One region of the Neobacillus sp. B24 genome, then DNA from elsewhere that is predicted to be linked to it. Evidence: predicted binding sites of a transcription regulator. Region 1 holds the regulator's gene; each other region holds the start of a gene.
What was found. Region 1 encodes Rex, which represses fermentation and respiration genes when NADH is low (regulators of the CRP and FNR family bind a similar motif). Its sites were predicted from a motif close to TTGTGAAATATTTCACAA; they were not measured.
Positions count from the first base shown of each region.

Region 2: the regulator Rex is predicted to act here: its motif matches at 4,164-4,181, upstream of ACZ43M_RS26055 (cytochrome C).
Region 3: the regulator Rex is predicted to act here: its motif matches at 3,869-3,886, upstream of ACZ43M_RS18725 (nitric-oxide reductase large subunit).
Region 4: the regulator Rex is predicted to act here: its motif matches at 5,885-5,902, upstream of ACZ43M_RS25700 (AtpZ/AtpI family protein).

Region 1 covers NZ_AP035777.1:290,973-298,725, forward strand. Annotated here, with positions in the region: gene ACZ43M_RS01580 (IS110 family RNA-guided transposase) at 1-666, opposite strand, end outside; gene ACZ43M_RS01585 (ABC-F family ATP-binding cassette domain-containing protein) at 1,374-3,293, opposite strand; gene moaC (cyclic pyranopterin monophosphate synthase MoaC) at 3,446-3,934, shown strand; gene ACZ43M_RS01595 (redox-sensing transcriptional repressor Rex) at 3,950-4,606, shown strand; gene ACZ43M_RS01600 (DUF4395 domain-containing protein) at 4,726-5,157, shown strand; gene ACZ43M_RS01605 (acyl-CoA dehydrogenase family protein) at 5,285-6,901, shown strand; gene ACZ43M_RS01610 (YdiK family protein) at 7,570-7,753, opposite strand, start outside.
Region 2 covers NZ_AP035777.1:5,290,963-5,298,715, forward strand. Annotated here, with positions in the region: gene fdhD (formate dehydrogenase accessory sulfurtransferase FdhD) at 1-213, opposite strand, end outside; gene pdxK (pyridoxine/pyridoxal/pyridoxamine kinase) at 848-1,690, shown strand; gene ACZ43M_RS26040 (YojF family protein) at 1,970-2,317, shown strand; gene bshB2 (bacillithiol biosynthesis deacetylase BshB2) at 2,335-3,006, shown strand; gene ACZ43M_RS26050 (Crp/Fnr family transcriptional regulator) at 3,353-4,096, opposite strand; gene ACZ43M_RS26055 (cytochrome C) at 4,384-4,836, shown strand; gene nosZ (Sec-dependent nitrous-oxide reductase) at 4,860-6,728, shown strand; gene ACZ43M_RS26065 (hypothetical protein) at 6,920-7,501, shown strand; gene nosD (nitrous oxide reductase family maturation protein NosD) at 7,498-7,753, shown strand, end outside.
Region 3 covers NZ_AP035777.1:3,798,495-3,806,247, forward strand. Annotated here, with positions in the region: gene ACZ43M_RS18710 (carboxypeptidase M32) at 1-669, opposite strand, end outside; gene ACZ43M_RS18715 (DUF2249 domain-containing protein) at 859-1,092, opposite strand; gene ACZ43M_RS18720 (hypothetical protein) at 1,223-1,375, shown strand; gene ACZ43M_RS18725 (nitric-oxide reductase large subunit) at 1,402-3,765, opposite strand; gene ACZ43M_RS18730 (DUF2249 domain-containing protein) at 4,008-4,241, shown strand; gene ACZ43M_RS18735 (DUF2249 domain-containing protein) at 4,265-4,471, shown strand; gene ACZ43M_RS18740 (hypothetical protein) at 4,486-5,730, shown strand; gene ACZ43M_RS18745 (metal-sulfur cluster assembly factor) at 5,743-6,042, shown strand; gene ACZ43M_RS18750 (ATP-dependent DNA helicase) at 6,086-7,753, opposite strand, start outside.
Region 4 covers NZ_AP035777.1:5,214,854-5,222,606, forward strand. Annotated here, with positions in the region: gene atpD (F0F1 ATP synthase subunit beta) at 1-332, opposite strand, end outside; gene atpG (ATP synthase F1 subunit gamma) at 409-1,266, opposite strand; gene atpA (F0F1 ATP synthase subunit alpha) at 1,363-2,871, opposite strand; gene ACZ43M_RS25675 (F0F1 ATP synthase subunit delta) at 2,896-3,432, opposite strand; gene ACZ43M_RS25680 (F0F1 ATP synthase subunit B) at 3,429-3,956, opposite strand; gene atpE (F0F1 ATP synthase subunit C) at 4,118-4,330, opposite strand; gene atpB (F0F1 ATP synthase subunit A) at 4,384-5,094, opposite strand; gene ACZ43M_RS25695 (ATP synthase subunit I) at 5,118-5,492, opposite strand; gene ACZ43M_RS25700 (AtpZ/AtpI family protein) at 5,499-5,717, opposite strand; gene ACZ43M_RS25705 (S8 family serine peptidase) at 6,094-7,753, opposite strand, start outside.

The DNA of each region.
Region 1 (7,753 bases):
TAATGCTTGGGCCTTTTCTTTTGCCCATTTTTTCGAGCGACTATGGCACAGTGAGGTAATCTTAGCTGCTATTTCACACTCGCTTGCACTTAACACCGCTTCAGAAGTTGGAAAAGCTAGAAGAGTAAGCAATGAAACCTTTGAAAATAAACTCCCGAATACACCTTTAAACTCAGGAAAAACCTGATCCAAAATAGCGTGAAATTGTAACTTTGTTTGAGCTGCTACTTCAGCTAAAGACTCTTGTTGCCTTGTAAGATTTCGAAGGTTTAAAAGTTGTATTCCACGCTTTTTGTGGGGCTCTAATTCCTCTTTATAATACAATTCACATAAATGGTAAGCATCAATCGCATCCGTTTTTACCTTTCTAAGACTTGTACTTTTAGCTCTATGAGAAATAAGTGGGTTCACAATAATATAGACATAGTTCTGTTCCTCCAAAAAATGAACAACAGGAGTATGATAATGACCTGTCGATTCCAACACAACCGAAGGTTGATGACCACCTGTTATTTTTTCAAGTTCTTTAAGGAATCTCAATAACTTCCCCAGGCCATCAAGATTATGTTTAAAACTAAATCCCTTACGATACGGTTTCCCCTTATCTAAAAAGCCCTGAACTTGGCTTTCCCCATTTGCTACATCCAGACCTACGACTGGATTCATGACTTAATCTCCCCCTCCAAAATATAGTATTAGTCGGTAACCCCTAAAGCTCCTTGTAATGTCATAGGTTCGCTTGTTAAACGGGATCTGCGTCCCAACCAGCCCGAAACATGTTCATACAAGTAGGGGGTGAACAGTTTTGATTTCGGGATCAAGTCCCACGTTTGAGCCGTTCTACCCCGACTACCGCTATAATAAGACTAATAAGAAAAAGGTCAACCAGAAAAATCTGGCTAACCTTATATTACGAACGTTTGATTGGATGGGCTCTAAGCATTGACATATCTATATTGCTAAAAAAGAGTTCTGCTTAGAAAAAAATATCCAAACGATTAATTAGTAAAGCCTATTCTTAATTGGACGTTTGATTAATAAGTTTTGTGGATAGTTTTTATGAAGGAATGAGCAACTTTTTGAAATAATGTGGATAATCCGGTTTTTATGTTGATAATGTGGATAAATCAACCTTTTTCTGTGGATAATGTGGAAAAGCTTGAAAAACTCTTGAAGTAATGCCATTTTAATTGTGTATAACCTTGTGGAAAACGTAGGTCTTTGGACCCGTCTGCAAAACAAGTAGCGTTTGAAAATATCGCAATTGTAGATATGTAGATATCCCTCAAAAATTTGTAGATAAAATCGCCAGCATCTATATTTCAACCCCCAAAAAACAAAAAACCGGGCTCAATCAGGCCCGGCAATCTCTATTATTCAGCTAATTGGGCCCATGCCTCCATTAATTCATCGAGTTCGGCCTTTGCTTTTTCATTTTTCAGATTAATCTCCAGCACTTTCTCATGATCCTGAAATACTTCAGGGTCACATAATTGCTGCTCATAGTCTTCGATTTGCTCTTCAAGCTGTGTAATCCGCAGTTCAATCTCTTCTAATTTACGCTTTCGCTGACGTTCCAGTTTTTTTGATTCTTTATCCTGTTGATAACTTGATTTATCCACAGGCTCAAGTGAAGCTGTTTTCTTCTGGGAGGCGGCAAGCTCCAATGCAGCCAGTTCTTCCTGCTCGAGCTTTTTCTCAACGTAATAATCGTAGTCGCCAAGGAATTCTGTGCTGCCCTCCGGACTTAACTCCAATACCTTCGTGGCAATTCGGTTAATAAAATACCGGTCATGGGAGACGAACAAAAGCGTTCCTGGATAATCAATTAATGCATTTTCCAAAACTTCCTTGCTATCTAAGTCAAGGTGGTTGGTTGGCTCATCTAAAATTAGCACATTTGCTTTTTCAAGCATCAACTTTGCAAGAGCGAGGCGCGCTTTTTCGCCGCCGCTTAATGAAGAAACATTCTTCAAAACATCATCACCGGTAAATAGGAAATTCCCAAGCACCGTACGAATTTCTTTTTCCGGTTTGAGCGGGTATTCATCCCACAGCTCGTTCAACACCCGTTTATTCGAGGTCAAATTGGCCTGTTCCTGATCGTAATAACCGATGGATAAATTGGTTCCGTAGAAAATCGTTCCGGCCAGCGCCGGCAGCTTTTTGATAATGGTTTTTAACAGGGTGGATTTGCCAATGCCGTTCGGTCCAACAAGGGCAATGCTGTCGCCCCTAAAGACACGAAAAGAAATGCCTTCAGACACCTTTTCGCCTTCATAACCGACGGCAAGCGAATCAACTGTTAACACATCATTGCCGCTTTGCCGCTCTATTTCAAACGAGAAAGAGGCTGATTTTTCATCGCCTAGCGGCCTGTCCATTATGTCCATTTTTTCAAGCTTCTTCCGCCGGCTTTGCGCCCGCTTCGTTGTTGTGGCGCGCGCTATGTTTCTCTGAATGAAATCCTTTAATGCAGCAACCTCTTCCTGCTGCTTTTCGTAAAGCTTCATATCACGTTCATAATTGGCGGCCTTTTGATCAAGATAAGAGCTATAGTTACCAGGAAAACGTTGTATTTGTTTGCGTGAAACTTCATAAACCTGGGTAACTACTTTATCCAAAAAATAACGGTCGTGGGATACGATCAAAATTGCGCCGTCATAGCCCTGCAAATATTGTTCCAGCCAGGATAATGTTTCAATATCAAGATGGTTGGTAGGCTCGTCCAATATTAAAATATCAGGCTTAGTTAACAGGAGCTTGCCTAATGCCAAACGAGTTTTTTGCCCGCCGCTTAGGCTGGAAATCATTAATGAATGGTCAGAGAAATTTAAACCGTGCAGAACGGAACGAATATCAGCTTCATATTGATAGCCGCCCTGTTCTTTAAATTTCACTTGAAGCTGGTCATATTCTTTTAATACTCTATCGTACCTTACTGAATCCTCAAAGATATTAGGGTCGGCCATTTGTGCCTCAAGTCTGCGCAGCGATTTCTCCATATCCAGCAGACCTTCGAAGACAGTCAGCATTTCACCCCAAATCGAAAGATTGGACTCAAGACCGGTATTCTGAGCCAAATACCCAATGGTAACATCCTTTGGTTTGATGATTTCCCCGCCATCATGTCCCAGTTCACCGGCAATTATTTTTAAAAGCGTTGATTTGCCTGCTCCGTTCCGTCCGACGAGGGCTACCCGGTCCCTAGTTTGTAATTCCAGCTTTATATTGGATAAAATAAGGTCAGCACCATAATATTTTTGTAATTGATTAACCTGTAATAAAATCATCTTTTGTCACCTCTATTGCTATAATTAGTGTACCGTATTCCTTGATAGTCGGCAATAAAGCGGGGCTAGCATAAATTTGTAAATAAAAGTTCAAAGTTTCACACACATTTATGTGAAAATATTGTATCATTTTGAAGGGAGGCAATAATTTTATGGCTGAATTTACTCATTTTAATGAAGAGGGCAGAGCTAAAATGGTCGATGTCAGTGACAAGCCGGAAACGGCACGCACCGCTATTGCCCGTTCTAGCATAACTGTTAGTAATGAGATTTATGAAAAAGTAACGAATCACGAAATGAAAAAAGGCGATGTATTAGCGGTGGCTCAAGTAGCAGCGGTGATGGCTGCAAAAAAGACTTGGGATCTTATTCCGATGTGCCATCCGATTCCGCTGACTGGCGTGAATGTCATTTTCTCTTGGGAAAAGACCGAGCGGCAACAGTATACATTACATATAGAGGCATCGGTTAAAACGAAGGGCAGCACAGGTGTTGAAATGGAAGCGCTGACAGCGGCGTCGGTTTGCGCTTTAACTGTGTACGATATGTGCAAGGCCGTGGATAAAGGTATGGTTATTGGACCGACTTTCCTAGTTGAAAAAACAGGCGGCAAAAATGGTGATTTTAAACGAAATATATAGCGGGGGGGTAGGAGTATGGCTAACGAAACAACGAAAATACCGCAGGCCACGGCAAAACGGCTGCCTTTGTATTATCGATTTTTGAAGAACTTGCATTCTTCCGGGAAGCAGCGTGTGTCCTCAGCGGAGTTAAGTGAAGCGGTAAAGGTCGATTCAGCAACAATCCGCCGTGATTTTTCCTACTTTGGTGCGCTTGGGAAAAAGGGCTACGGATACAATGTGAATTACCTGTTAAGCTTTTTTAGTAAAACGCTAGATCAGGACGAATTGACTAAGGTGGCGTTGATTGGGGTCGGTAATCTCGGCACTGCCTTTTTACACTATAATTTTTTGAAAAATAATAATACCAAAATTGAGTGTGCGTTTGATGTGGATCCGGGGAAAATCGGCACGTCCATCGGTGATGTTCCGATTTATGATATGGCTGATTTGGAGCAGCGTTTACTTGAAGAAAATATTCCAGTAGTTATCCTTACGGTTCCAGCTCCTGTTGCCCAGCAAATTACTGACCAGATTGTCAAATCCAATGTAAAAGGGATATTAAATTTTACGCCGGCACGGTTAAACGTTCCACCAGGTATCCGTGTTCATCATATTGACTTGGCGGTTGAACTGCAATCACTCGTTTACTTTTTAAAGCATTATCCAAATGATGAAGAGATAGAAGAATAACTGTTTTAAGGGTTTTTCACAAAATAGGTGAAAAGCCCTTTTTGTTTTATTTTACTATACAAAATGATGAAAACGGGATAATATAGTATATAAATCCAATATGAAAGGTTGGAATTAAAGTGGGAGTAGAAAATTCAGTTCGTTCAATCCCTCGACCGCTTGTCAAAGCAAATCAGTTGACGATTGTAGTAAGTGTGATTCTAACATGGGTATCAGGTCAGGAATGGATCTTATTAATCCCATTGTTGGCTGGACTTTCAGGACTATTATTCGGATACAATCCGGTTATGCAAGTTGCAAAATTATTTTTAAGAAAAGACCCTAAGGAATATATTCCCGAAGATTGGGAGCAGCAGCAATTTAATCAAAAAATTGCTGTATCCTGCCTTACCTTCGGATTTGCCGGCTTTTTATTGGGCTGGAATGCAATCGGGTATATATTTACGATTATGGTAGCAGCAGCGGCAACTGTTGCGATTCTTGGTTTTTGTATCGGTTGTTTTATTCATTACCAGTGGACCCAATATCGCTTTCGCAGGGCACATCGATAATTGTCTATAGATAGGTCTGACTTTGTCAGACCTTTTTTGTTGCCTGCTTCTATTTGACGTTTCCATATCCTTACATTTACAATTAATTTGAAAATTACGAATAATTGTTGTGGAGGGTGACCATTCTATGAAACTCGTTTCCCAAGAATCTGAAACAAGAGGAGAAAACTCTTACAGCTTTGATGAATTTCTCGAAAAGCGTGACAATCTTGATTGGTATCGTGATGAACCTTTTTTGCAAAAGGCCGCAGAAAAATTTCTCGGCGGCAGGTTTAAGGAAATTCACGAAAAGCTCCTGGCATTTTCTCCTACTGCTTCTTCTAAATGGAACAGGTTAGCTGAGCGGATCGCACGCCCTGAGGTGCGTCCGTACATGCTCCATTATGATGCGTTTAATCATCGTATTGACCGAATTGTCCGGCCGCAGGAAGTTCACCAATTGGAATCCGAAATCTTTGGAGAAGGGCTTTTTTCTAGCAAAATGCCCGCTTGGGAAAGCTTTTTGAAAAGAATGTTGATCCATCAATTGGGTGAAGCTGGTGTAACCTGTCCGTTAACGTGTACACATGGATTGGTGGCGCTTTTGGATCAGTTCCGGGACGAAGCCTGCCCTGAACTGTATGATGTTTTAATGCATACAAAAGAGGGGGTGAACGGAGAATTTGCGATTGGCGCCCAGTTTATGACCGAGATTCAGGGTGGTTCTGATTTGCCTGCCAATGTCCTGGAAGCAGTTCCGGATGGAAAGTACTATCGATTATACGGCAATAAATTCTTCTGCTCGGCGGCGCATGCCGATTATTCGGTTGTCACTGCGAAAATCTCAGGTACTGATAAGGTGTCCACGTTTGTTGTACCATCCTGGCTGCCAGGAGATAAAGAGAAGGAAAAACGAAACAGCTACGATATTAACCGAATCAAATGGAAAATGGGGACTTCGGAGCTGCCGACTGCGGAAATTCAATATAAAGGAGCACTTGCCTATCCGATCGGACCGAAGGATAGGGGCATTGCCGTTGCTGTCGGCATCGTGTTAACACTATCTCGATTGGAAATCGGCATTGCCTGTGCAGGGTTCATGCTCCGCGCTTCAAGGGAAGCGAATCTATATGGAGATTTCCGGACAGTGTTTCGAAAAAAGGTAAAGGACTACCCGCTTTCTGCGAGCAAATTGAAGCGTATCGAAAATGCGGCACAGCGGACGACGGCCGGAGCGTTTAAAATTTATGACCTGTTCTTGATATTGGAAAAGCCGCTTAATCCGGGCATTAAGGCGGACCAGCCGCTGGAAATCAGGAAAAAGTTATTTAATTTGCGGGAGCTTGTCCTGCTGCAAAAAATATGTGCCACGAATGAGGGGGCAGAAGTGCTGCGTGACGCCATTTCTGTATTTGCCGGTCATGGTGTGATGGAGGAGTTCTCCTCGCTGCCGCGGATTTTTCGTGATGTAGTCGTGAACGAACAATGGGAAGGACCGCGTAATTTGCTGCTGACGCAAATCTACCGCGATTTGGGCCGGGTGGCTGACTGGTATCCACCTGGGGAATTTGTGGCGAGTGTACTTGAAGGTGCCGAGTCTAGTACGGTGCAGCAGTTATCTTCTCGTTTAGAGGATTTACTGCAAAGACCAGTTTTGGGGGAAGTCAGCGACGAGTCGCTTCAGGCAGCAGCTGAGTGGGATGCGTTTTGTGATGAAATTTTTAAGGTATATCAGGAGGTAGCTTTAAGAGAAATAGAGAATTAAGGGGAATTGTCTACCGGGTTGGATAGGAATTTAGTCATTGAGTAACTAAATAGTTGTCATTGGCGACCGAATGGAGTTGGAAAATAGAATTCGGGTAACCAATAGGGGTTATTGGCAACAAAACTGCTAGCAGGAAAGGAAAAAGTGCAGCCAATAGTGGTTATTGGCAACAAAACTGCTAGCAGGAAAGGAAAAAGTGCAGCCAATAGGGGTTATAGGTAACAAAACTGCTAGCAGGAACGGAAAAAGTGTAGCCAATAGTGGTTATTGGCAACAAAACTGCTAGCAGGAACGGAAAAATGTGTAGCCAATAGGGGTTATAGGTAACAAAACTGCTAGCAGGAACGGAAAAAGTGCAGCCAATAGGGGTTATTGGCAACAAAACTGCTAGCAGGAACGGAAAAAGTGCAGCCAATAGGGGTTATTGGCAACAAAACTGCTAGCAGGAAAGGAAAAAGTGCAGCCAATAGGGGTTATTGGCAACAAAACTGCTAGCAGGAAAGGAAAAAGTGTAGTCAATAAGAGGTGTTGGAAACAGAACTGCTAGCAGAAAAAGGAAAAAGTGCAGCCAATAGAGACCATTAGTGACCAAGTGGTTCTGAGAATTAGAATCAGGCTAGCCAGTAAACAAAAAAACAGGGTGTCCGGCACCATAAGTGCCAGACACCCTATTTTTTCACCTGATCTTTATATCTAAAATGAAACATAATCATTTTAAGCCCAGACCCGAAATCGAACGTGGCCAAGATGACGAGCAGGTAGCTGAAGAAGCCCCAGCCGTTGCTTTGAACGTCGTCGATGGCGAAATAGGTGAACAGGGCACCAAGCAGGAAGTAAATTAAACCGGATAAC
Region 2 (7,753 bases), 410 kb from region 1:
AAAGTCAGTGCAAAGCAATACATGGATGCTGCCCTGTTCTTCATTGATCACGATGGATTCGATATCAGATGCATCCTGAATAAATCCTTCAGAAAACAAATATCCGTAAGTCCAGTCCTCAAGGTCGAATTTTGTCAGTTGGAATACAGCCATCTCGTACCCATTTATGATTAAGGAAATCGGATATTCATCGGGACAACCTTTATGATTCATTGTTTGTTCCCTCCTCCAAAGGAATATTTGTGTTTCTATATTTTTCATTGTAAGAATGGTAGCTACCCGAGACAGCGATTTTCATCACACTGCAGAAGCATGCTCCTTTTTACGGAGGGACTTTTGGGGGATATCTACCATTTTAAAGCCAATTAAACCCTTGAATTCATGCATATTTGACAAATTTCTTTCTTTTTTGCAACAGAAATTCTACAATTTTGTGAACTCGCAAGTTAAGCAACATGGCAACGTTATTTACCAGGGTCATGTAAGCGATTGCATCCACCAGTTTGCGCTGGTGCCAACTGTTCTTTATCCTCATCGTACGCCCCCAGCCTCTCTCTGTAAGTGCCAAAAGTCACGCAAACCACCGCTTGGACCCCTTGATGTTGCAATCGTCACTTTTCTGTCAAATTAACGTTTGTTACTGTTTAATAAGTGGCAGTGTTAGATATGGTGTCAGGCACCATCCGTGGACAATTTTCCTGTTTTGTCCACGTGGGGTGGACACTTGCGGGTCCATTTTTACCGCCCTTGTTCCTGTATGAATTTGTAATGCGTGGGATATGTTATTTTTTTGTTATTGAATTATAATAAGAAGGTGAATTTAAGGCATTTAAGGGAGGTTTACATAATGACAATTAAGAAGGTAATGACGATTGCCGGTTCTGATACGAGCGGCGGTGCGGGGATCCAGGCCGATTTAAAGACATTTCAAGAGCTTGGCGTATATGGTATGACGGCCCTGACAACGATTGTAACAATGGATCCGAAAAACAATTGGTCTCATAGTGTGTTCCCGATTGACGTGGCAGTCCTTGAAAAGCAGCTTGACACTATCCTGTCCGTCGGAATTGACGCAATGAAAACCGGAATGCTCGGTACCGTGGAAATTATTGAATTAACAGCCAAAACCATCGATGCTAACAAACTTGAACGTGTTGTCATCGACCCTGTTATGGTGTGTAAGGGTGAGGATGAAGTTCTAAATCCGGAAACGGCAGATGCTTTGCGTGAGCTGCTGGTTCCGCGGGCACTCGTTGTGACTCCAAACCTATTTGAGGCTGGCCAGCTTGCCGGCATGAAAACACCAAAAACAGTTGAGGAAATGAAACAGGCAGCAGTTAAAATTGTAGATTTAGGGGCGAAAAATGTTGTCATAAAAGGCGGCAGTAAGCTTCAGGCAGAAGAAAACTCCGTTGACCTTTTCTATGATGGAAAAGAATTCAGAATCTACGAAACGCCTAAGTTTAATACCACGTATACTCATGGCGCAGGTTGTACTCATTCCTCCGCGATTACAGCAGGACTTGCCAAAGGCCAATCAGTCTATGAGGCTGTTGAGGTTGCCAAGGAATTCGTCGCAGCTGCGATCTCTCAAGGCTTCCGCTTGAATGAATTCGTCGGCCCAACCTGGCACGGCGCTTATCGCAGCAGCAAGTCTGTTACAGAGTTCTGCGACGATTGTGAAGAATAAATAGCATAGTTGATTGGAGTCGGCCCTAGTGGCTGGCTCTTTTATTTAGTTCAGGGGCGATTCGCAAATAGAACTGCTATAACCGCAAATAGAACGAGATAATTCGCAAATAAAACTAGCAACCGCGCAAATAAAAAGCGGAAATTCGCAAATAAAGTTTGCACTCCTCTTTTCCGAGCACGAATTTAGCATTTTTTTACTGATTTTAGTATGATTAAAACACTATTAATTAAAATTAATCAGTAGCTATTATTTTTTAAGAAGGGAAGGGAGTCAGGTTTGGAGTCAGTTGACATTAAAAAAGTTCAAGAACTTATCAATTCCTTTGCAAACAAAGATGTCTATATCCATCTAGAAACAACAAACGGCGCTTATGCATCCCATCATAACCAGGCATTCTTCTCAGCGGGAGCCTACATCCGCAATGCCCTCGTCAACTATGAGCTGGGAAAAATCACCGGCAACGGCCCCTTTCGCGTGGGTTTGAAAATTAACCTTGGCTGGGTCTATGCCGAAGGAATCACCCATTATGAATTCGATGAGCAAGGCAGGCTATTAATGGCCGGCCACGATTATAACGGAAAGCTTGCGGTAGCGCTGGAAATCAGCGAAACCCCGTTTGAATAGAAAGGAGCGCACATATTATGGAAAAAGAACGTCATGTGCTCGTAGTCTTTCCGCACCCAGATGACGAGGCTTTTGGTGTATCCGGAACGATTGCCACCCATGTAAAAAACGGCACACCGGTCACCTATGCCTGTCTGACTCTGGGAGAGATGGGGCGGAACATGGGTAATCCTCCGTTCACCAACCGGGAAAATCTCCCGAAAATCCGGAAAGAAGAATTAAAAGAAGCTGCACGGGCTCTCGGCATCCAAGATCTGCGCATGCTTGGCTTCCGCGATAAAACAGTTGAATTTGAGGACGAATCAAAACTGACCAACATCATCTCCGGATTGATACAGGAATTAAACCCGTCACTCATTATCACTTTTTATCCAGGCTATTCCGTGCATCCCGATCACGAGGCCACCGGTGCAGCTGTTGTCCGTGCCGTGGAGAAACTGCCAAAGGCCGCACGGCCAAAATTGCACTGCGTTGCCTTCTCTAATGACTGCGTTGAAAAGCTTGGCGAGGCTGACATCATCAACAATATCACCCCTGTCGCTGAAACAAAGCTTGCTGCGATTAAAGCACACCGGTCGCAAACAGAGACCATGTTTGTTGACATGGAGGAAAAACTCAAAAACCAGGATCCGCAAATCATGGTCTGGGTCAACAATGAACGGTTTTGGACGTACAAATTTACTGATTAATCATCATACAAAAAAGGACAGAACCACCGCCGGAAGCATTTTTCCAAAGCGAATGGGTCTGTCCTTTTACTTTTTGGCTCTGTAATTATATTTTGTTGATTTCGTATAGATTTGAGAATTCTTAGGCGGAGAATTTCCGTTTATTGTATAAACAGGGATCTAAAGTAGCCGAAATAAGCGGAGGAATTTCCTTTATCTGTTCAAAATTAACCAAAATTCAAAGATTTTCACCATATAAGCGGAAAAACTTCCTTTATTTTTAAGGAAATAAGGGTATTTCCCAATTTAAACGGAATTTCTACGCTTATTTCTCCAAACAAAATCAAATCAATATTCAGCTTATTTTTTAATAATCCCGATGCATCAACGTACAGAACTTGCACCAGTCGAGAATGATAATTTTCCTAGATCTTAATTCGATCATATCTTCCTTTTTCAACTTCGAAAACACGCGGCTGACACTTTCACGTGTTGTCCCGACAATCGTGGCAAATTCCTGAACTGTTAACGGAATTTCTATTCCCCATCTCTTGCCATCGTGATTAAACTTCCTTCCCATCCGCTCAAGTGTCCTGACAGTTTTGGCATAGACGTCCAGCAAGGCGGTATCGCGCAGCTGTGAGGTCATGTCCCGCAGTACCTCGCTCATATAGCTGATCATTTGCATTGCCAGTTCCGGGTGCTCGGCGATATCCTTTTCCAGCTCCTGTTTATCCAAAAAGAAAAGCTTCCCGTTCTCCAACATCGTTGCTGTCGCTGGATAGTATTGTGTCATGCGGGTAAACAGACAAGCCTCGGCGAAAATGTCACCTTTTTGTTTCACACAAACAATGATCTCATTGCCGTTTTCATCCTCTTTCGTCAGCTTCACCGCTCCGGAATGAACAAAGAAAACCCCTCTTGCCTCCTCATCCTCCGAGATAATCCGATCACCCTTTTTAAGCTCAAAGATGACGACCCTTTTTTCAATCACTTGCAGTGATTTCGGAGACAAATCCTTGAAGATAACAATTTTCCGAAGTAATTCCTCCTTGTTCAACTCCTGATAAACAGACAAGTTCGGCTCCTTTATACAGTTGACCCGACTCATGTTAACACCACCTTCATGTGTTTTTTCAATAATTACCACCTATTGTAAATTGTTTTCCCCGCTAATGTAGTGACATGTTTCACAATCATTCTTTTTTAAAAGAAACCTTACATTTGACCTATGTCACAAAACGTTCATTTTTCAAAAATCCTTATATGACAAGGCTTTCATCTCTCATTCACAAAACGTTCAAAATCCCACAAAACATAGTGACGTGGGTCACAATTTATTACCACTTCTGGGTTTAGGATAAGGGTGTTCAATCGACAAAAAGGAGGGGGACAAACTTGCAAAAAGCAATCATTAGCTTTGTCATAAGTCTATTGCTCGGGTTCGGGCTTGGCTATCTTGTATTTGATGTCGTAATGGGGGGCAGTGACGATGCTCCTAAAGTGGCTCAAGCAGACGATAAAGAAACTCCAGCGGCTACGGAAGAAAGCACACAGTCCAAGGAGGACACCGCTGCTACAACCGCAACACCAGCCAGCGACAATATCCTGAATAAAAAAGGATGCTTAGGCTGTCACTCTGTAGAATCTCTTGATTTGAAAGGCGGAGCAACAGGTCCAGATCTTTCAAAAGCGTTTGAAAACGTCGAAGGCAAGCACGGCAAGCCAATACAAGAATTCTTAAAAGAACCAACTTCAGCTGTAATGTCAGGTGTCATTGGCGGCAATCCGCTGACTGATGAAGAACGTACACAAGTTGTCGATATGTTAAAACAAGCATCAGAAAAATAAATTCACAAGGTGGTGTTAATGGAATGAAGAAATGGGTTCCAATTGCTTCTGGTTTATTAGCCGGATTTGTTGCAGCGACGATTTCCTTCGCGGACTTCTCGTCCAATGCGAAAACCGAAACCGCTTCCGTCAACAAAGGCGATGCTGAAAAGGTTTATGTTCCATTTGGAAAAAAGGATGACTACTATTTATTTGCATCAGGCGGCCACTCCGGTCAAATGTTTATTTACGGTGTGCCTTCGATGCGCCATATCCGTACCGTTCCGGTCTTCTCGCCGGATTCTGCAACAGGCTACGGCTTTGATGAACATTCCAAGAAATTACTGGGTGACTACACATGGGGCGACCTTCACCACCCGGCATTTTCGGAAACAAATGGCGATTATGATGGTAAATACATGTTTGCCACAGATGTCGGCAACAGCCGTGCTGCGGTTATGGATCTAGAAACTTTTACTGTTAAAGATATTATCAAAGTTCCAAACACAAGCGGCCCGCACTGTGCAGCCTTCGTAACTGAAAATACGGAGTATATGTTCCTGCCAACCCGTTTTGCTGTACCGCTTGGCCAGAAATATGAAAATCTTGATGATTACAGCACAAAATACCGCGGGGTTATGTCTGCTGTAACGTTCGACGAAAAAAATACCAAGCTTAATGTTGAATACCAGGTTGCTCTTCCGCCATGGTCCTATGACCTGTCTGATGCTGGTAAGAAAGGCTCGGCAGATTGGGCTGTTATGACAACCTATAATACAGAAGAAGCAACAACCAATCTTGAAATCAACGCGTCACAAGCGGACCGTGATTATATTGTTCTATTTAACTGGAAAGAGCTTGCCCAAATGGTCAAGGACGGAAACTATGAAGATGTTGATGGCCAAAAAATGATTTTCCCTGAAAAACAAAAGGGCGGCATCTACTTGGTTCCTGTAGCTAAATCACCGCACGGTGTTGACGTAACACCTGACGGAAAACACTTCATTGCTTCCGGTAAACTTGCCCCTGCGATGACCGTTTTCTCATTTGAAAAAGCATTTAAAGCTGTTGAAAACAAAGATTTCTCTGGCGAACGCAATGGCATCCCAGTTTTAAAATATGAATCTGTTATGGAACGTGAAGTCAATCCCGAAAACGCTCTTGGACCGCTTCATACCCAGTTCGATGATAAAGGAATGGCTTATACAACCATGTTCATCTCTTCTGAAATCGTGAAATGGGATCCGAAGACAGGTAAAACATTAGACCGCGTGCCTGTACAATATTCACCAGGTCACTCTGTTGCCGCTGAAGGCGACACTGTTGCTCCTGACGGCAAATGGCTTGTAGCTTTAAACAAAATTGCCAAAGACACTTACTTATCTGTTGGACCATCTCACCCAGAATCAATGCAGTTAATCGATCTGAGCAGCAGCAAAATGAAGGTCATTCAATCTGCTCCGGTTAACCCTGAGCCGCACTATGCTCAGATGATTAAGGCCGACAAGATTAAAACAATAGAAGTCTATGAAAAAGATGAAAATAACAAAGACGCCGTCTATAAAAAAGATGACGCCAAGATTGTCCGCAACGGCAATAAAGTCGATGTTTACGGAATTGCCATGCGCTCGAAGTTCATTTTTGACGCCAAAGCCAAACGCCCTGACGTAATTGAAGTGAACGAAGGAGATGAGGTCACCATCCATCTGACCAACATCGATTTCGATGAAGACATCACTCACGGCTTTGCCATCAACAGCTATGATATGAACATTGAAGTCCAGCCTGGACAAACTAATACGATCAAATTTACTGCTAATAAAGCCGGTACATTCCCGATCTACTGTACAAACTTCTGCTCGGCCTTGCACCAAGAAATGACCGGCTACTTCCTTGTAAAACCAAAGCAATAAACAGAAAAGCGAAAGCGCCTTGCCCAGGGGCGACAGGCATAAGACGAACCGGCGAGAAGGCTGCTCTTTAGCCTTCTTGACGGATTGGCTTATGACCCCGAGCCCCTAGGCGCTGCAGCTAGACAAAAGTATTAGCGGTGGGTATCAATGTTTCATTGATACCCACACTCATTATAAAAGGAGTCTTAAAGTTGAATGATAATAAGAAAAGACTGAAACTATCGCTTACTTCTTCATTACTGATTGGACTTTCTGCTATCTTGATCATTATCTCTATGTTTTTCCCATGGTGGAGGATGCTGTTTATTGCGCCGCAATATCCGGAAGGGTTAAACATCATCGTCTATCCGAACAAATTGGAAGGCGAAATTGATATCATAAACGGGCTTAATCATTATATCGGCATGTCCAACTTTAGTGCAGAAAATTTCCCTGAACTGGGCTACCTGATTTACCTTATCGGCGGATTAGCTGTCCTCACTCTAATCACAGCTTTACTCCGCAATAAAAAAGTGCTGTACGGATTGATCGGTATTTTTATGATTGGCGGGGCCGCAGGCATTTGGGATTTATATTCTGCATTAAAACGATACGGTTCTAATCTTGATCCAAAGGCGCCGATTCAAATGGACCCATTTGTTCCGCCAATTATTGGTGAAAATACCGTGGCAAACTTTATTACCCACAGTATCCTGGGCACAGGTGTCTATTTTGTGATTGCCGCGTTTATTTTATTATTAATTCCGTTATGGAAGGATCGAAAAGTGAAATGAAAAAACTAACGCTCCTATCTTTCATTTTTTCTCTCTTCTTTATCATGAAACCAGAGGAATATATGGCAGCCGGTAACCTGCAGGCGACAATCGACTCCATGAAAGAAGGGGCGGTATTGAAGCTCGAGGGTAAAACATACGAAGGCAATATCGTTATTACCAAACCGCTTACGATTATTGGCACCAAGAACACCGTAATCAAAGGGGACGGTAACGGAAACGTAATTTCCGTTAAAGCGCCGAACGTCAAAC
Region 3 (7,753 bases), 1.9 Mb from region 1:
GTCATAGCCCATTTGCGCCAAAATCTTTAAACTAAATTCGCGCTGTTTTTCTTTTGAAAATGGTTTGAAAAGAAACTGTGTTTCCGGCTTATGGGCAGAACCGGATATTTGCTTAACTAATGGAACAATCTTTTCTTTTAATTGCCCAAAAACCTGGTCCAATACTTCTACTGTGACACCAGGTTCATACATATCTAACAATACATCATAGGTATTATTGACGTGATCGACTCCCCAGTACTGGATAAATTTCTTCGTATAGTCCACGAGTTTTTCGAGATAAGGCCTAAACAGGTCGAAATCAGCCTTGTTTTTAGCCTCCTCCCAAACACTCTCAGCCTTTGATTGCAGAACAACAAATTCTTTATATTCCTCAGCCGGAATTTTTTTATTCCGCTCATATTCCTTTCTGCATTCTTCAAGTGTCTTTTTCGAGATTTCAGATAAATCGAGTTTTGATAAATTGGCTATGTAAGCGGCCATTTCTTCTGAAGTTGACATTTTAAACACTTCCGAGGACAACATTCCGATTACTTCCGACCGCTGGTCTATTCCCGCCTTAGGGGCGCCTGTCCGCATATCCCAATAAATTAACCCGAGCGCCTCATGATAGGCCCTCATCTTTCTCACATACTCTAAAAATTCCTTTTCCAATTGTGTTGCGTTCATGGAATTCCCCCCTTTTTGTACGTTTAAAGTTTATCATATTTTTCTGACAAAAGATTATAAAAAAAACAACAGAAGCTTATGTTCTGTTGTAAAATATTCTTATAAGAAAAAGAGGGTGAAAAATAAATAGTAAAACGTTAAGAGAGAGTTTGAGAAAAATTTGGTTTAGAATCCGAACTCGATTACTTATTATATCTTGCTAATCGCTACTTTCCATGTTTCCGGGCCTTCCTCCAGATACTCCCAAGAGAACTGCTCTGGTCTTTCCATCATGAATTGGTAAAGCAGCGGTCTTGGATCATGATCATTCACAATCTGCATAAATTCCCCAGATGCCAATCCATCAAAGGCATTAAAGATTGTCGGATGCTTCTCCCGTGGTGGATAATCAGGAACATGAATCACTTTTACGTAGGTTTGCACTATTATCACTCCTTTTACTTTAGTTGCTAACTTCTCTACCATTATAAAGAAACTTCTTCCAATACCAAGTGCGTCCTATCACATGCAGGGCATGATTTTGTTCATAGTTTACTATTAAGGGGGAATTAAATTGAAGGAATTGGTCGGACTATGTACATGTTGCAATAAGGAAATCTACTGCCTTGACGGATTCTTTAATGGGGTTGTAACAGAAGAAAAACAGATTTATTGTTTCGATTGTTACGAAGAATCGTCCAGTAAGGAAAAAAATCCGCAAAGCTAAGCCATGCGGATTTTTCCATTTAAGCGCTAATCTTCATCTATCGACAAGTCCTTAATAGGCAGCGGTACTTCTTCCCCATGTGTCGGTTTACGTAAATTGAAAAATGCTTTAATACAGAATAGCACTAATATTACCACACCAATTAGGAAGATCGTGTCAGGCACCGCACGCCATGTTAGAATACTTTGAACTAAATCCTGCTTTAGGAACGATGCATCGCGGCTTGCAGCATATCCGTTATAGAAAGCTTCTTTGATTTGCATGAAGCCGACAGGAAGCAATGATAAGAAAACCATTCCGGCAAGTCCAACGTTTAATAATATGCAGCTGATTTTGATCCATTTATCGTTCCATGCTTCCGGCTTCACGATATTTCGCAATGTGTATAAAAGTACGGCAACGGCAAACATCCCGTACACACCCATCATCGAGCCGTGACCATGTGTTGGGGTCAAGAATTGTCCGTGTTCAAAATAGGAAACTGCAGGCAGGTTAATTAAGAATCCAAGTACTCCGGCACCGACCAAGTTCCAAATCGCCACTGATATCAAGAACCAAAAAGTACCTTTGTATGGGAAGTCAACACCGCCATCACGCATCATTTTATACTGCTCATATGCCTCAAGAATTAATAATGTTAACGGAATAACCTCTAATGCTGAAAAGACTGCCCCTAGTCCAAGCCAGACTTCGGCAGAACCGTTATAGTAATAATGGTGGCCAATCCCAATAACTCCACTGCCTAGTAGGAGAATTAATTGGAAATATAATTGCCTTAAAGTTGATTTTTTCGTTACCAAGCCTAATTGGACCATAAGGAAACCAATTACGACTACTGCAAATACTTCAAAAATACCTTCTACCCAAAGATGGATAATCCACCAACGCCAGTAATCGGCGAATGTAAAGCTCGTGCCTGGGTTGATAAATAATGCAAAGACATAAAATGCAGGAACGGCAATGGCTGAGTAGAATAATAAGTGAATAAGTCCGCCTTTATCAGACTCGCGCTTCAATCCTGATTTAATTCCGCGGAAAACGATGAACAGCCAAATAAACATCCCAGCAATCAAGACGATTTGCCAAACCCTGCCAAGCTCAATATATTCCCAGCCAGAATGCCCAAACAAGAACCAGCTATTGCCCAATTTCCCATTAGCACCAAGCCATTCCCCAACCATACTTCCGCCTACAAGGACGACAAGCGCCCAAAATAAAATATCTACTAATAATCCTTGTTTTTTCGGCTCATAGCCGCCAACTAATGGTGCCACATAAATCCCCATTCCAAGCCAAGCGGTGGCAATCCAGAAGATAGCTAGCTGAAGATGATAACCTTTCGTAATGTTGAATGGAAGAATATCATGAATCCACTTAATTCCAAAGAAGCTGTCTGGCTCTATATAATAGTGGGCCAGTAACGCTCCAAACATACACTGAACAAAAAACAAGATCGAGACGACTGTAAAATATTTTCCTGATTTGATTTGTGAATTTGTTACTGGCATTTTCCGTAAGTCAATCCGTGGAAAGTTTCCTTGTTTATACGCTTCCTGCATACTAAATTGATAGCGGTAGAATAAGTATAATATCACGCCAATCATTAAGATCAGGATCGTTATACTTGCCCCACTCCACCAAACTGCTGAGAAAGACATCTGGTTACCAGCATCCTCATAATATGGCCAGTTGTTGGTGTAGGTAATCTTATCCCCTTGACGAACAGTACTTGACAGCCAAGCAGTCCAGAAAAAGAAATCAGAGATTTGTTTAAGTTGATCGCCTTTGTCCACATAGGCACGGTCTGTTGCCGGCATATCTGAATCCTTAATTAAGTTAGCCTTCAAGCCCCAGCCATCGCCTTTTGTAAAAATACCTTTATAATAAGCTCTGACTTGTTTAAGACCGTAGGCTTGTGCATCAGTCAAGACTAACGTATCCTGACTTGCATCGTAACGGTTTTTTCTCATTTCTTTCATAACATTATTTTTAATGATAGACTTTTCGTCTTCCTTTAAAGATGAAAAATCTTTTTGAAATTGTTTTTTCGCTTTAAAGTCTTGCATTCCTTCTGTATATATTTTTAAAGATTCTGCTGTATAGTCCGGTCCCATATATGAACCATGTCCCAGAACTGTACCATAATCCATCAAGCCGTACTTTTGCCATACTGCCTGACCGCCCATAATAGATTTTTTAGTTAATAATACTTCGCCGTTTGAATTGGTCACTTTCAATGGTCTAGGTGCCTGTTCCTTAAAGATCCAGTACCCGCCGCCAAGCAGTACGGTGAAGCTAAGTAAAATCGTAATAATTAAAATGGATTTTAAAAGTGCGTTCCTGTTTGCTTTTATCACACTTTTTGTATCGGTACCCCGTTGTATTTCCATGAGTTTATCTCCTTTCAAAATTCAATCCGAGCTGTATTGTAACGCTAGAAATATCACGGGCTAGTGACTTTTATCACTTAAGCTAGAAAAATGTTAATTTTTTTTGTCGAATTTTTCACAGGTTTGTTACACTGAGAATTATTTTCACTATATTAATCATAACTATGACGCGCATCACATTTTTGCTAGGATTCCACTGTTACAATGTAACTAAATAAAACAGAAGGAAGAGGCGAAACCTAGTGGAACCGAAAATCATTGAATTAGATGTTCGCGAGGATTTAAAGAATAAAATCGAACCGTTTCAAAAAATAATGGAGGCGATTAAAGAATTAAAGAAGAATGATATCTTCATACTTCATGCCCCGTTTAAGCCGACCCCATTATTTACTGTATTAAAAGCAAAAGGCTTTACCCACGAAGCAGAAGAATTAGAGAAAAAACATTGGAAAGTTGTTTTTACGAAGCAAAGCTAAATGATTTAGGAGGGTGACCTTTCATGATATTGGATAATCGCGGGCTAGAGCCGCCACAGCCGATGATGAGAACTTTGGCCGCTTTGGAAAAATTGCCGGATGGCGAGGTTTTAACGATTATTAATGATAGAAGACCGATGTTTTTATACGAGCAGCTTGAAGAGCTTGGCTATAAACAACGGACTGAACCACAAGATGACGGAAGTTTTAAAATTGAAATCTTCCGATAAGCAGGTGAATGAATATGGTACCGCAAAACCTGGGAAGTGAGACAAATATAAAGCTCCCCTTTTCGTTTATTCTATATAGTTTAATTGCCCTGATTCTTTCTCAGGTGGTTATTTTAGTAAATGGTCAAATGATGGCGGACGGCAGCTTCCGCATCCCGCCACTTTGGTCGGCTGCCCACTTGTTAATTTTAGGCTGGGCCTTAATGGTGGCAATGGGTGCCATGTACCAGCTAGTGCCTGTTGCGTTCTTGACGAAGATTTGGAATGAAAAGTTTGGGTTCATCCAATTTTTCATTACCGCCGTTGGAATTACTGTGTTTTCAAGCATGCTTTATTGGGCACCTCAATATGCGATGATTCCCGGAGTCATCATGCTTATCGGGATTCTTATGTTTTTGTTCCAAATGCTGATGACGTTAAAAGTCCAAGAGAGTCCCAATATCCTTACCGCTTTTGTCGGAACGGCTTTGGTTAGTTTATTACTGACCATATTCTTAGGAATTACCTTGCTCATCAGTATGAAGACCGGTACAGGTTCAGCATACTATCAATCGTTTTTTAAGAGTCATTTATTAATGGGATTAACAGGCTGGTTTACCCTGCTAATCTTTGGCTTTTCCTATAAAATGGTTCCTATGTTTTCACTGGCGCACGGGTTCACAATGACGCAAGCCCGGTATGTTTACACTATATATGTTTCTGGTCTAGTAGTAACCCTTATTTCCTTTTTTACCGAACAAAGCATCCTGTTAAAATTAGGTTTCTTTTTACTTTTGGCAGGTTTTACAATTTTTAGCTGGCATATTAGCATCATTATCAAAAAAAGATTAAAGAAAAAGCTGGATAAGCCGTTTTCGTTCGCCTTGTCAGCAATCGGGTTTGGCAATCTAATCCATCTTGCGGCCTTTATCCTTCTATGGACCAATTATTTTACAACTGCGATAGGACCGCTGATTTATGCTTATATTCTCCTTTGGATTGTCCTAAGTATCGCCGGGTATTTATATAAAATTGTTCCTTTCTTATGGTGGACCTATAAATACAGCAATGAAATCGGTAAAACGAAAGTTCCGTCGTTAAAAGACATGATGAATGAAAAAATCATCGTACCGAGTCTTTCCCTGTTAATCGTGGCAGTCCTTATTGTCTTTTGTGCACTAATGTTCAAACAAACACTGCTCTTTAATACCGGCCAGTTCATTGTTTCTGTTGTGTTTATCATATTCTCTGGCAGTATTTTTAGGGTAATGAAAAAATAAGAGGTGTTTAACATGAATTTACAAGAAAAAGTACTTGAAGAGTTAAAAAGCGTATATGATCCGGAATTGGGAATTAATGTTGTAGATTTGGGGTTAATCTATAATATTGAAGTTGCCGAGAGCAATGATGTAATTATTACAATGACTTTGACAACTCCTGGCTGTCCACTCCATAACAGCATCACCAGTGGTGTCCGCTATTGTGTCGAAGGGATTGAAGAGGTAAGGAACGTTGAAGTCAATCTTATTTGGGAGCCTGCTTGGACACCAGACAAAATGACTGCTGACGGACGCAGAGCACTTGGGCGCTAATAAAAAAATCGGAAGCGAGACCAATTGGCCGCTTCCGATTTTTTTATTTCAAAGGTTGTGTTGGCAGCACTTCATTTATTTTTTCAAGTACATATGCATCTAGGTCATCATCCAAGAGTATATGCACGCTCCCCCTGTCTGATTCACTGCGAATTAACCGGCCGACCCCCTGACGCAAGCGGAGGAGCATATAAGGCAAATCGACTTTTAAAAATGGGTCGGAGGATACTTCTCTTTTTGCAGTAAAAACTGGGTCTTCCGGTGGAAAAGGAAGCGAATAGATTAAGACATTTTCTAACGATCGCCCCGGGATGTCGAGACCTTCCCAAAGATGAGTGGAACATAACACAGCATGTTCCTCATTTTGAAATTTTGCCACAAGCGTGCTAATCTCTTCGTCCCCTTCAAAATAGATTGGAAAGGGGAACCTGAGCTCATCCTTCAGTCCTGCTTTTAAAGTCTCCATTTCCTCTTTGTTATTTAGGAGTATTAGAGCCCGTCCTTCGGAATCGCGGATTTTTTCGATGAGATAATCCATTTTGCTACCAGTGCTGCCCTGGTTAAATCGAGGCAGAAAAATCTTCATATTTGCTTCGTAATCAAATGGTGAGGCAACTGAAAACGCAAGGTAGTCGGTGATTCCTAAACTGTCAGCAATATAATCAAATGACTTTTCATTTGACAGGGTTGCAGACGAGAAAATAAAAGGCTTGGCTTGTGAAAACACTTCTTCTCTCAAGACATCTTCAACCATTCTAGGCATAATGACAAGTGTCCGTTCCTCTCCTGCCGCTTCCAGCCAGGTAATCCCGTTTATTTCTTGAAGGAACAGAGATAAGGAATACGTAATTTGCTCTAGATATTCCTCAACGATTTTTAAATCATATTCGTTAATGACATATAGTTCGCTTTCAAAAACTAGCTCTTCCTCTAACGATTGCAACGTGGCAAGAAGCTTCCGCCCGGTTTTTGAAATCAGCGGATGTTTCCGAATCATCTGTTTTTCCGAGCCTAGGGCTTTATGGGAGAAATGTGATAATGTCTCAAAGAACGTTTCATTTTCCATTAATGCCTGTTCAATTGTAAATAATGTCTTTTCCCGAACATCATTTTCCATTAGCCTTGTCAGAAGGGTTTCCAAGGTGTAATCGGTAAAGCGATAAGTCAGTGCCTTTTGGGCAGCAAACTCAAGCAGGTGCCCTTCATCGAACACCACGGAAGAATGCTCTGGCAATAAAGGCAATTGCCCTTCCCGTTTCCTTGCTTCTCTTGTCCAAATATACTCCATATAAAAATCATGGGAACAAATGATTAAATCCTGCGCATGACGGTAATATTCCCGGTTTAATGTGAGGGCACAGCGATGACGTTTCTCACAAGAAAAACAATCCTGCAGTGAATCCCAGCTTATCCTGCCCCACTTCTCATCAGAAAGTGAGGAATAATCCTTGCGATCCCCATATTTTTCAAACTTTTGCATCGAGCTGACACTATGAACAAACTCAGGCAGCGATTCATGGATATTTAAGGCTTCCTCGAAATCACCCGTTTGAGCTTGATCGAGCTTCCTTAAACATAAATATTGATCCTGTGATTTTGCCAACCGAACATCAATATTAAGTCCAAGTATCTGTTCTAATTTTGCAATATCTCCTTCTTTTTTAACAAGTTGTTCGATTAATGTTTCATCTGCGCAAGCAATAATGGCAGG
Region 4 (7,753 bases), 490 kb from region 1:
GCCGGAATTTCTTCCTTAAGGTCGATTACATCACCTAATACGTTAAATACACGGCCTAATGTAGGATTACCAACCGGTACCGAAATCGGTCTGCCGGTGTCCTCTACCTCCACTCCGCGAGTTAACCCGTCGGTAGTTGACATGGCGATTGCACGAACCGTGTCATCACCAAGATGAAGAGCGACTTCAAGGGTTAAATCGATATCAACCTCTGATGCATTTTGTGCTTTTTTGACAATTCTTAATGCATTATAGATCTCAGGCAGGTGACCATTGTCGAACTTAACGTCAACAACCGGACCCATAATCTGAAGAACGCGTCCATTGCTCATCGTTTTCCCTCCTAACTTACTCTGTTAAAACCAAACCTTTTATAAAAAAACGAACATTTATTTTTTCAAAAATGTACTATTCAAGCGCTGCTGCGCCGCCGACGATTTCGGTGATTTCCTGTGTGATTGCCGCTTGACGGGCACGGTTGTAGCTTAGTGTATAGCTGCGAATGAGTTCGCTTGCGTTGTCGGTTGCGTTGCGCATCGCAGTCATTCGGGCAGCATGCTCACTGGCTTTGCTGTCAAGAAGGGCACCGTAAATCAAGCTCTCTGCGTATTGCGGCAGGAGAACTTCGAGAATCTCTTCGGCATTTGGCTCAAATTCATAGGAAGTGAGCTTGTGAGAAGTTGAAAGATCCGTTAACGGAAGCAGCTTCTTCTCGGTAACTTCCTGTGAAATCGCGCTGATATAGTGACTGTAATAGATATATAGTTCATCGAATGTGCCGTCCTCAAACATGCCAACGGTGGAACTTGTCAGGTCTTTAATGTCCTGGAAGCTTGGCTGGTCTGAAATCCCGATGATTTCAAGTACCACGTTATAACCGCGCTTGATAAAAAAGTCACGGGCTACCCGGCCGATGGCGATAATTGCGAACTCATCATTCGATTTATGACGACTTTGGATTGTTTGATGGACTTTGCGGATGACGTTACTATTGAACGCACCAGCCAGCCCACGGTCGGATGTCATGACGATATAGCCGGTCTTTTTTACCGGGCGGGACGTGAGCATTGGATGAACAACGCCGCCTGATCCGATTGCGATCGATGCCGTAACTTCCTGGATTTTTTCCATGTAAGGCACGAACGATTTCGCATTGAGGACACCGCGGTTCCACTTTGCTGCTGAAGTCATTTCCATCGCTTTGGTAATCTGACTCGTCTTTTTCGTCGAATTAATCCGATTTTTAATATCGCGTAATGATGCCATTGGTTCTCACCACCCTCATTTAAAGAATGTTGGGCTCGGGGTGAAGCTGCTTGTGCGCAAGTGTCACCCCAAAGCCTTTCTAAAAATTAGACTCTATTATTCAGAAGCGGCAAATGTCTTTTTGAAGGCATTGATTGCTTCAGCCATATCCTCGTCAGACGGAAGGTTCTTCGTTTTGGTGATATGGTCTAACAGGTCTTTGCGGTTGTGGTCTAACCAATTATAGTATTCAGACTCAAAACGACGAATGTCCTGCAATGGAATATCATCAAGGAATCCACGTGTTAACGCATAAAGGATCGCAACCTGCTTCTCAACTGGAAGCGGCTTGTTCAAATCCTGCTTCAGAACCTCAACGGTACGGGCACCACGGGCAAGCTTTGCTTGAGTGGCTTTATCAAGGTCAGAACCGAACTGGGCAAACGCCTCAAGTTCACGGTAAGAAGCAAGGTCCAAACGGAGTGTACCGGCAACTGCCTTCATCGCCTTGATTTGCGCTGAACCACCTACACGGGATACGGAAAGACCTGCGTTGATCGCTGGACGTACACCGGAGAAGAATAGGTCGGATTGCAAGAAAATCTGTCCATCAGTGATGGAGATAACGTTTGTTGGGATATAAGCAGAAACGTCACCTGCTTGTGTTTCGATAAATGGTAACGCTGTGATCGAACCAGCACCAAGTGAATCATTTAATTTTGCAGCCCGCTCAAGTAAACGGCTGTGCAGATAGAATACATCCCCTGGATAGGCTTCACGGCCTGGAGGACGGCGAAGTAACAAGGAAAGCTCACGGTAAGCAGATGCTTGTTTTGTTAAGTCATCATATACGATTAATACGTGCTTGCCGTTGAACATGAATTCTTCGGCCATGGCAACCCCTGCATATGGTGCCAAGAATAGCATTGGGGCAGGCTGTGATGCAGATGCAGACACAACGATGGAGTATTCCAACGCACCATTTTTACGAAGAGTTTCAACCGCGTTACGTACAGTTGATTCTTTTTGTCCGATCGCTACATAGATACAAATCATGTTTTGACCTTTTTGGTTGATGATTGTATCGATTGCTACGGATGTTTTACCAGTTTGACGGTCACCGATGATTAACTCACGCTGGCCGCGTCCGATTGGCACAAGGGCGTCAATCGCTTTAATACCAGTTTGCAGCGGCTCATGAACCGATTTACGAGCCATAACGCCTGTTGCCACTTGCTCAACAGGGCGGGTTTTTGATGCATTGATTGGACCCATGCCATCGATTGGTTGTCCTAATGAGTTAACAACACGTCCAATTAGTTCCTCACCAACTGGAACCTCCATGATGCGTCCTGTACGGCGAACCTCGTCACCTTCTTTAATTTCAGTAAAAGGTCCAAGAATGATGATACCGACGTTATTTTCTTCAAGGTTTTGTGCCATACCCATAACGCCGTTTGCGAATTCAACAAGTTCTCCAGCCATGACGTTGTCAAGGCCATGAATACGTGCGATACCGTCACCGACAGAGATAACAGTACCAACATCGGTCACTTGAATTTCTGCCTGATAGTTTTCAATCTGCTTTTTTATCAGGGCGCTGATTTCTTCAGCTTTGATGCTCATGAGTTTCACCCCTATCTACGATTCTTATCCTAACAGTTTACGTTCCAGACGGTCTAACTTGCCGCGCAAGGTCCCGTCATATATACGATTTCCGATGCGAAGCTTTATGCCTCCAAGCAGGTCGGAATCTACGACATTTTCAATCTTTAGTGAGCTTTTGCCAATTTTTGCAGCAAAAACAGCAGAGAGAGCCTCTCGTTCTGCGTCAGAAAGCGGCCGCGTGCTGGTTACTTCAGCCTCCGCGATACCCAATTCCTGATTGGCCAGCTCAATGTATTCGTTTGCGACATTCGCAATTTCACCTTCACGGTGACGATCAATCAAGATCAATAGTGTATTTAATACATATTGATTCACTGTTGCAAACGCCTGCGTTACAATCTCTTTTTTCTTATCAATCGTAAGCTTGGAAGATTTCAAGACAGCATTTAACTCCGGTGTGTATTGGATAACTTCCTTTACGACGCGAAGTTCCGCTTCAAACACTTGAAGCTGCTGAGTCTCTTTGGCGATTTGGAAAAGAGCAAGCGCATAGCGTTTTGCTACCATCGAGCTGCTCATCGGATATCTCCCGCCTCTTGAATATATTCGTTAATGAGTTTGTCTTGGTCAGCTGCACTCAGTTCTTTTTCAATTACCTTAGAGGCAATCAAAACAGACAGGTGTGCTACCTGCTCGCGAATTGCGGCAACGGCTTTTTCCTTCTGCTGCTCGATTTCAAGCTTCGCGCCTTCTTTCAAGCGCTCTGCTTCTGTGCGGGCAGCGGCAATGATTTCTTCACGCTGGACATCGCCTTGCTTTCTCGCATTTTCCATCAAGCTTTGCGCTTCGTTGCGCGCTTCTTTTAAAAGATTACGTTGTTCTTCCAATAGTTTCGCTGCTTCTTTGCGGCTGTTTTCTGCCGCTGTGATTTCGCCTGCAACATGCTCTTCACGTTGTTTCATGATGCCCATTAACGGACCCCATGCGAACTTCTTGAGCAATAGCATTAACACGATAAACATCGCAAGCTGGAACACGATGTCACCAGTATTGATTCCACTATGTTCAGCTGCAGCACCTAGTAATAGACTGCTTGTTAACACCTCGGGTTCACTCCCTTCAAGAGTCATTCCTCTATATCAGATCGATTATTTTCGTTTTTTAAAATAACTTTGCGGCCACGGCCGCACCTCATAAAGACATAAACGAATGGCGAAGGTTCTCACGAATGATCTTCGCCATTTTTCCATCAACTAAATGTTGATTATTGACCTTGAACCATGAACGCGATAACAACCGCGATGATCGGAATCGCCTCAACTAACGCTACCCCGATGAACATTGTTGTTTGAAGCATACCGCGAGCTTCTGGCTGACGAGCGATACCCTCTACTGTACGAGATACGATAAGACCGTTACCAATACCAGCACCTAGTGCCGCTAAACCAATTGCAATTGCTGCTGCTAAAAGACCCATTTGAAAATTTCCTCCTTTAAATGTATGAATAAATAAATTTTATTGGGTTTATATTAATGGTCGCTGCTCACTTTGTGAGACAAGTACACCATCGTTAACATTGTGAAGATAAACGCTTGAATTGCGCCTACGAAAACAGAGAAACCTTGCCATGCCAACGTCGGTAAAATAGCGGCTAAAGTTCCGCCTACACCGGTTGCAAGACCGCCTGCTAGTAAACTGAGCAGGATTTCACCCGCGTAAATGTTACCGTAAAGACGGAGACCGAGAGTCAGAGTATTCGCAAACTCCTCGATAATTTTAATAGGGAACATGAACCAGAACGGTTTGAAGAATTCCGCACCGTAAGCCTTTGTTCCTTTCATCTTTACGCCATAGTAGTGAGACATGCCCACAATTAATGTTGCTAATGTCAATGTGACCGCTGGATCGGCGGTTGGAGATTTCCACCATAGTTTGCCGTCAATGACGACAGAGAATGGAAGTCCCAGCATATTCGCCACAAAGATGTACATGATGATGGTGATTCCAAGCACATGGAAACGGCCGCCATCCTTCCAATCCATTGCACTGTTGATGATATTTTTCACAAAATCCATGACCCATTCCATGAAGTTTTGCAGGCCTGTCGGCTTCATCGCCAGTTTTCTTGTGGACAGAACGGCTAGTAAAAAGACAATCACAGACGCAACCGTAATCATTAGCACGTTTGCCAGGTTAAATTGGAGACCCAGAAATGTTACTATCGGATTTTCATGATGCAACAGTATTCACCTCGCTTCCCCCGCTATTTATGTATCTTTACTGAGTGAATAAAAAAATCTATCATAATGACAATATAGGCTGTCATTAATCCTATAACCACGCTGATGAGATGAAATTGTTCTGGATACCTCATCGCGACGACAACAGCTAATGCCCCTGTTGCCATTCTTGAAAAAGAGCCGAGTGAACGGACTTTTTTCCCTTTTAGCACATTGTCTCCAAATTGGTCCGCTTTTCTGACCATTAACCACAAATTAAAAAGGCTCAAACTCGTCCCAAAAATCAACCCCATAAAGATTGACTTGTAAGCGGTGAACCCCCAGCCAAGTACATAAAAAGACAATAAAAAAAACATCCATCTTCGTTGTCTTGAGAACATCGCTTGTAATTCGGGCATGGCTGTTTAGTCTCCTGAAAAGAAATGACGGACTGACACCAACATCGAGTATATGCCTGCTGCAAGCCCAATGAACAATCCGATTATTAAGAAAATTGGTTCTGTGCCCCAATGGTGATCCAGCCATTTGCCTCCAAAAACACCGAGTAAGGTGCAGCCCGCAAGACTTGCGAGAATGGTAGACATCAGGGCCATCGCCGTGTATGGATTGCGGTCTTTTTTCATAGAAAATCATCCTCACTGTCAGAGAATGAAATGCATATGGTAAGTGGTAATTGGGAAATAGATTAGCCGGCTTAGTGGCGGGTGAAATGGCAGAAATGTCAATGAAAACCCTATCATTCACACCCTTTGTTAGCATACAATAGGCACCAGGCAATGTCAATGCGTTTACGTGAATTAATCCACAAACAATTTCCCGAAATTTTTACCAATTTCGTGTGACTTACATCACTTTTATTTTATTGGAAAATTTGGCGGAAATTTGACCAGTTTGTGTCTATTTTGTGAACTTTTTTGTTTGGTGTCAGGCACCAATGTGGATAATTCTAATTATGTGAATATGTGGATATGCATTATTTCCCAAAAAGGAGCCCTGCTATCAAGGGCCCCCGATGTAGATCATCGTTTCGATGAAATCTTCTTTGCCGGCTTTCTTAGCGAAGACTTTGGCTAGAAAGGTTCCCTTATAAGGAATGTCTTCGGCGGCAAATTCTTTGCTAATTAACCCCTTTTTCACATTCGTGCTGCTATCGAGGAAGCCGACGAAACGATAATCATTCGGGTCGAACAGCGCGATCCCAAATTCCTCTGCTCCACCCGGAACATACACCTCATAGCGATAGGTATCCGGCTTATCTCCTTCCGCAAAATCAAACCCCATAATTCTTGGGTATCCCGGCTCTTCGAGGACATATAGAAACGGGATATGTATCGTCTGAGTCCCCGCCTCCAGCTTAAGAAAGCCATCATGGATTTTCCCTTTAAAAATTTCCGGGTCAACCGTTAACCTTACCTCCACGTCCCTGGATTCCTTCGGCTCAAGTGTGAATGACATCGGCATCTGCCACTTTAGGCCGGCGACATGGGACGGAATCGCAAACGAAAAGTGCTGGGGACGGTTTCCGACATTTTCAACATGCAAAACCGTACCCTGTGAATTACTGCTGCCCGTGAACTTCCCAAACCGAATGCTCCCGGGTGTAACCAGCGATTCTGTCTTGATGGCCTCATCGACCTGTATCCGGCCCGCCCCCTGTTCATAGGTGCGGTAATAAGGGGCGGATGTAGGGGTCGGCTCCTTCTTGCCCAAACCAACTTTAATTTTTGGAATCACTGCTTTAGCTTCATCTTCATCCTTCATCAGCGGTTTCGCAGTATTCATCAGCGCTGCTTTGATTTGCTCCGGCGACCAGTCCGGATGGGCTTGCTTAATTAAAGCGCAAGCACCGGCCACATGCGGCGCGGCCATGCTCGTCCCCTGCAGCGACAGGTACCCGCCCGGTATTGTCGAGTTGATGGCCACACCCGGCGCAACCAAATCCGGCTTGATATCCCACGTATCGGTTACCGGCCCGCGCGAGCTAAAGTCGGCCAGCTTGTCCCGCTCTTCTTTCACGGTTACACGTGCGGTCACTTTCTTTCCTTTTACTTTTTTTCTTAAAATCTCTCCCTCACGCTTCGTAATCGAACCGATTGGCAGGTCGGCTGGTGCATCGAGGTTACCAATAAAGGTTCCGCTCACATTATTGGCGACCACTACTGCCTTCGCCCCTGCCTCCTGGGCATTTTCCGCTTTTTCCTGAAAGGTAATTTGCCCCCGTTTCAGCAGGACAATTTTTCCCTGAACATCTTTCAATTCCGACTTCCGGCCAAGTCCGCCATCGATGATTTCTAGTGACCTGTCCAGATTCCATGCCGCCGAACCCTCCATCGGCTGAATCCGAAACCGATCCCGGATTCCTTCTATTAATAAATGGGGGATTTCCATCGTCGGTGTGGAGGCGCCAACGGAGATCGCCTTGGTGGATGTCCCCGGGGAACCGACTGTCCACACATTCGGCCCGGAATTACCAGACGCCGCCACCGCGACAATCCCTTTATCGACAGCATTGTCCAGTGCCACGCTGATCGGCAGGTCCGGTCCATTGATGCTATTCCCAAGTGACAGGTTCATAATGTCGACCTTGTCTTTAATCGCCTGCTCAATTGCCGCAATTACCTGCTCGGTGGTGCCCCCGCCGCCAGGACCTAGCGCCCGG